DNA from 2 places in the [Leptolyngbya] sp. PCC 7376 genome. Region 1 is predicted to be linked to the other one. Evidence: predicted binding sites of a transcription regulator. Region 1 holds the regulator's gene; the other holds the start of a gene.
The links. The regulator NtcA, encoded in region 1, controls nitrogen genes in cyanobacteria. The targets are predictions, from matches to a motif close to TTTGTANCNNNNGNTACAAA.

Region 1 (3,181 bases):
TGATGGCTCGTCTCTGATTAAAGATTAGATTGCATCGCAGTCAAAATATCGAGTATTAAAGAATATTTGCAGCTTAGCGTCTAAATACGACTTTACCATCGCTCAAGGCCACGAGTTCAAGCATTAGGGGGCCAGCATTGTCCGCATTTTGCATGGCGATCGCCTGGATCTCAGTAACGGGTTCGAGAGACTGATTAATAGCATCGGCAAACTTAATGATGTGGCTCAGGTCGCCATCCCGCACTTGGATATCCCCTAAAATTCCAGCTTGACGTGCTTGAAATTGAGCTGCCCCCAGTAAAAAATCTATGGGCTGGCGAGCAGCAGTGGGATTTTGCACACTCAAATTTTCGAGAGACAATGTCGCGATCACATCCCCTGCGATAAACACTCGTTGTCTTAAGACAGCATCAGCAAAAACTTGCACTTGGCTCTCTCCCTGCAAATAGTTACCAGCAGAGAGTAATCGCACAACATAATCACGGCCATCATTAATATCGCTCACCAAATTTTGGACTTGAGCATTCGTAATCTGTACCACTCGTTCATCAAAGTCTGGATTACGCCCACGGGTTGCCACAATTGCATTACGATTCGCTTCTCGCAACAGTTCATCCACAGCTTGGTTCACGGCATTAATATCGATAATACGGACAACGCCGAAAGCCAGTACCTGCCCTGTGGTGAGGGCAACATTACCGCTCCGAAAGTTGATATAACTCGCTTCTAAAATATCAATCTGTTCTTGTAATCTAAAAATTTGGGATTCGACATCTTGCAACACTTGGTCTTTGTCGGCGATCGCCTGGTCTAAGTTGGCGATAGTCTGATCACGATTATCAATTTCAGTCTGTAAATCTTGGCGCTGAGTTTCTAGGGATTCAATCTGTCCAGAGCGCTGCTCAATAATGTCGTTTTGCTCGCTTACTTTGGTTTGCAACCGTTCACTTTGAGTTGCTAGCTTTTCACTCTGGATCGCCAGTTGATCTCGCTGCGTCTTTAAATCCCGTTGCTCTGATGCCAAATCTGTAATTTCTTTCTCTAGGACCGAGGCTTGATCTCGAAATGCCGTGAGCTGTGATTGAGCATTTTCAAATTTTGTTTCGATTCCTTCAAGTTTATTTTGGGCTGTAAGCTGATCCTGGCGGGCTAATTCGAGTTCCTCTTCAACCTTTGTTTTTGCGTCGTTAACTTCTTGTAGTTCCTTACGGCGTTTCGCTAAAATTCCATCCAGCTGAAATACGCCCTGCCGTAGCGATTTACTCAGACCAAAGAGCAAACCCAAAGTGCTGGCCGCAATCACTGTTCCCGTCATCACAGTTACGACGACAGCAGTTTGTTTCGGACGCAAATTGAACAGGCTTAAGCGGGCCTTACCCACTTTGCTACCAAGGCGATCGCCCAAAGCCGCAAGGATACCGCCTAGTATCAAGACCGAAAATATCAGTACAAACGCACTAGTCATTTAATGATCGTAAAACTGTCCCACACCACAAATAAAACCGTAACGTTATTACTGTAGCGTTAAGCGAACTGTTGGCTGAGATTTACGGGGTCATGAACCGTAATTTTTTTCTTGTAAATCGAGATCATATTTTTCTCGCGTAGCTCACCCAATAATCGCGTGACTGTTACCCGCGTCGAACCAATTGCTTCGGCGATCGCCTGATGAGAGAGTTTCAGATCAACCCGAATGCCATCTTCCGTTGGCACACCAAAATCGCGACAAAGAATTAACAAGAAGCTCACTAAACGCGACCCCATGTCTCGGTGCGCCAGTGTTTCGATCATCATCTCCGTTTGCAGAATCCGCGAAGACAATCCGCGCAACATTAACATCGACAACTCAGGACGCTCTTGCAAAGCTTTCTGAACCTGCTCAATCGGTGCGGACAAAAGCTCCACAGGCGTGAATGCCACTGCATGATAAAAGCGATCAGACTTTTGACCCGTTAAGAGGGATAGCACACCGAAAACACTATTTTCCCGGAGGAGTGCCACCGTAATCTCTTCACCGGCCTCATACACCCGTGAGAGGCGGACAGCTCCCTTCAGCAAAAAATAAACCCGTTCAGCTGGATCGCCCGGAAAGAAAATTGTTTTACCCCGATCATAGTTCTCAACTACAGGAGGGAAAGGGCCGCTGTGAAATTGTCGAAACGCAGCAGCTAGATCGGTAATTTGATTCACGGGTAATTCAGGCACTTGATTCGGATAGAAATCGCTTTGGGCAGCGTCAGAGTTATAAATCATAGACTCACATTGTTGAGGGGTATCCCCGATGTTGGAACTTACACTCGCTTATGGGGACTAATATGACAATGAATTCTCTTAACTAAATCTTACTTTGGTATGGTAATTTGTAATTTTTGCTTCAAAATAATTATGGTTTTCAGCGCAAGCTCTCTTATGTCCTTGAAGAATTTGCACTGTTTTACCGTAAAGTAGCGAATGGCTAGAGGGTCTTTTGGCGTTATGGGACGCGCTCTAGCTTGACCGAATTTTTAGGAAACTTGGGAACCTTTATGCTTGATTTAACCGGAAAAAATGCCCTTGTCACAGGGATTGCAAACAATAAATCCATTGCGTGGGGTATCGCTCAACAGCTCCATGCTGCGGGCGCAAACATCGGTGTCACTTACCTACCCGATGATAAAGGTCGTTTTGAGAAGAAAGTCGGCAAGTTGGTCGAGCCTCTCAATCCTTCTTTGTTCCTTCCTTGTAATGTGCAAGATGATGAACAGGTTGATCAAGTTTTTGAAGCGGTTAAAAAGGACTGGGGCAAGCTTGATATCCTCATTCACTGTTTGGCATTTGCACACCGTGAAGATTTAACTGGTCAGTTTAGCGATACTTCCCGTGATGGTTTCCAAACGGCTCTCGGTATCAGTTCTTACTCACTCACTCGTTTGGCACGTGGTGCAAAAGACGTAATGACGGATGGTGGAGCAATTGTCACCATGACCTACCTTGGTGGTGTAAAGGTTATTCCGAATTACAACGTTATGGGTGTAGCGAAGTCTGCGCTTGAGATGAGTGTTCGTTATCTCGCGGCGGATCTTGGCCCTAGCAATATTCGCGTCAATGGTATTTCTGCTGGCCCAATTCGTACTTTAGCTTCTTCTGCTGTTGGTGGCATTCTCGACATGATTCACCACGTGGAAGCAACTGCGCCTTTACG
Region 2 (3,181 bases), 2.3 Mb from region 1:
CTCAGTGTTACTGCTCTCAGCCTTGGTCTTGCTTTTGCGTTACCAGGTCATATCGAATTAATCGCTGTCATATTTGTGACAAATTTGCCTCTCCTTTTTGCGAGTACCGCCCTTGCTCCTCTTGATTTCATGGCGAACTGGCTCCAGATTGTCGCAAGCCTAAATCCTCTAACCTACGCGATTGAACCAATTCGTTACTTATATATGAATGCTGATTGGTCGCTGCAAAGTATTGTTTTTAATTCGCCTTGGGCAGAGTTGAATTTTGTCACTGTATTAGGTTTGTTAACCGCATTCAGTGCGATCGCCCTCACTCTAATTCAGCCTTTGCTCAAACGTCGTCTAGGCTAATGCTTCAACCACTGAGATTAGTGAATCAATTAAATTAAATAGAAAAAAGGGAAGCATAAACTGCCTCCTTTTTTTTATTTTAAGGATACAAAAAAGATTTAATCCTTATTAATAGCTCAAAAGCTTATGCTGCAACTGCTTCAGGCTTCTTACTGTTACGAATACCTTCAATTGCATCAGCATAATCATCAGCTTTAAATACCGCAGAGCCAGCAACGATTGCGTTTGCACCAGCATCAATAACTTGCCAAGCATTATTAGGCTTAATGCCGCCATCAACTTCAATCCAAGGATCGAGGCCACGCTCATCACACATTGCACGGAGCTTTTCGATCTTAGAAACCATAGAAGGAATAAAGCTCTGACCACCAAACCCAGGGTTAACACTCATGATGAGGATAAGGTCACAAACATCGAGAACATGCTCAATGATATCGAGAGGAGTAGAAGGGTTGAGAACAACACCAGACTTCTTGCCGAGTTCACGAATTTGGCAGAGAGTGCGGTGAAGGTGGGGAGAAGCAGTGTGCTCTGCATGGACAGAAATGATGTCTGCGCCAGCTTTTGCGAAGTTTGCGACATACTTCTCAGGCTCAACGATCATGAGATGTACATCAAGAGGCTTCTTTGTGTAAGGACGAATCGCTTCAACGATTAATGGGCCAATGGTGATATTAGGAACGAAACGACCATCCATAACATCGACGTGGATCCAATCTGCGCCAGCTTCGTCAACGGCTTTGATTTCTTCACCGAGGCGGCTGAAGTCAGCAGATAAAATGGACGGGGAAATCGCAATTTTTTTATCGGTCATGGTAGGTCGGTTCCTCTCAAGAATTCTTAAGTGGTAACAATATTAACAAAAGTTTGTATCAATTCTTTTAGGTAACCTTGACTTTTTTGATGATCTTTTTTAGGAAATACTGATTTTTTGCAAGGATGACAGGCGATCGCCCCAGAGAAAGAAAGATTTAGATTAGCGTTCAGGGGGACGGAGCTGGTTTTCAGAACCCCTTGGCAACAAGATTTTATTCAGATCACGGAGTTGATCGGGTGTGCCCATACAGATCAGCGAATCATCAACCATTAAAATAGTGTCGCCTGTGGGCCCAGGAATTAATTTCCCTTTAAATACCCCTTTGTCACTGCGACGAATCGCAAGGACTAAAGCGCCAGACTGTACCCTTAGACGAGCTTGACTGAGCGTTTTTCCGATATATTCACCACATTCTCTATCCAGCCGCACTTCTTCAAGGTAATAAGATTTCTCACTGCCCGTAAATAATCCATCAACAAAATCCATTACTTGGGGACGGAGAGCAGATGCCGCCAATCTACGCCCTCCTGTAATGTATGGCGACACGACCGAATCAGCACCAGCGCGTCGCAATTTTAGTAAGCCTTCCTCTGTGCTCGCGCGGGCAACGGCACGAATCTCTTTTTTGAGTGCTTTTGCTGAAAGAACAGTATAAAGATTTTCGGCATCAGACCGTAATGCAGCGACAAGGCAAGCGGCATCATCTATTTTGGCGGCGTAGAGGGATTCATCAAGGGTCGCATCCCCTTCAATACAGATGTAACCCATTTTGCGGGCAGCCACAATCTGCTCTGGCTTGGAATCGATCACTACAAACGGAATATTTTCTTCGGTAAATTCCTGTGCCACTTGCAGACCTGTTCTGCCGAGACCACAAACAATATAGTGATTTTTGAGACTATTAATGCGTTTTTGTTGTTCTTGCAATTTCCGCCACTCCTGTACGTAGCCACCAATAATCGCTTCGGTAAAGCGGTTGACGATATGTCCAATGTTAATCACCCCCAAGACAATCAGGGTGATGGTAAAAAACCGCAGGCGATCGCTATCAAGGGGACGCACTTCTCCAAAACCAACGGTGGAAATGGAGATGAAGGTCATATAAATAGCATCAGACAGAGACCACTGTTCAACCAATTTGTACCAAGTTACGCCACAGAGGCAGAGACCTAGGAGCGAAAATACGCCAAGCAGTAATTGTTTTTTAAGCCGTAGATATTGTTGTTCGACGCTATACACTGTGTTCCTTACCTCAAGTAATCATGACCTTGGGCACTCGTTAGTCCATGATTTCGATTAAACTCAATAAAATACATTTTGCCTTGAGGCTATCGCACCCTGCAGGAGTTAATTCGATGGGTCTGCTGTGCGGTAACTTGAGGCCTTGATTCGGATTCCTTGTTGTCAATAAAAAATTAAGAGGAGTAGCTCGTGAGTCCACAAACGATCCTTGACCAGGCCCCGACCCAAACGTTTGATCAAACAGAGTTTGACCAGTATGTCATGGGTACTTATGGACGTTTCCCTGTGGCGATCGCCCGTGGAGAAGGATGCCGTTTGTGGGATACCGAGGGAAAGAGCTACCTCGACTTTGTGGCTGGGATCGCGACTTGCACGTTGGGTCATGCTCACCCTGCATTGATTAATGCAACTAGTGAGCAGATTAAAAAATATCATCACGTTTCGAACTTATACTACATCCCCGAACAAGGTCAGCTTGCAAAATGGCTAGTTGAACATTCCTGCGCGGATAAAGTGTTTTTCTGTAATTCTGGCGCTGAGGCGAATGAAGCGGCGATCAAACTTGTTCGCAAATATGCTCATACGGTTTCTGATTTTCTTGAGCAACCAGTTATTCTCTCCGCAAAAGCCAGTTTTCATGGCCGGACATTGGCGACAATCACGGCAACTGGTCAGCCAAAATATCAAAAGCATTTTCATCCACTCCCCGATGGTTTTGCCTACGTTCCCTATAACGATATTCAGGCGCTAAAAGAGGCGATCGTTGACATT

Region 2: a site for NtcA is predicted at 1,196-1,215, ahead of rpe (ribulose-phosphate 3-epimerase). Genes of this name have one in related genera too.

What each region holds. Positions count from the first base shown of each region.
Region 1 covers NC_019683.1:744,954-748,134, reverse strand. Annotated here, with positions in the region: gene LEPTO7376_RS03390 (DUF3084 domain-containing protein) at 74-1,465, opposite strand; gene ntcA (global nitrogen regulator NtcA) at 1,525-2,253, opposite strand; gene fabI (enoyl-ACP reductase FabI) at 2,526-3,181, shown strand, end outside.
Region 2 covers NC_019683.1:3,085,184-3,088,364, forward strand. Annotated here, with positions in the region: gene LEPTO7376_RS13825 (ABC transporter permease) at 1-351, shown strand, start outside; gene rpe (ribulose-phosphate 3-epimerase) at 476-1,165, opposite strand; gene LEPTO7376_RS13835 (TrkA family potassium uptake protein) at 1,328-2,407, opposite strand; gene LEPTO7376_RS13840 (aspartate aminotransferase family protein) at 2,600-3,181, shown strand, end outside.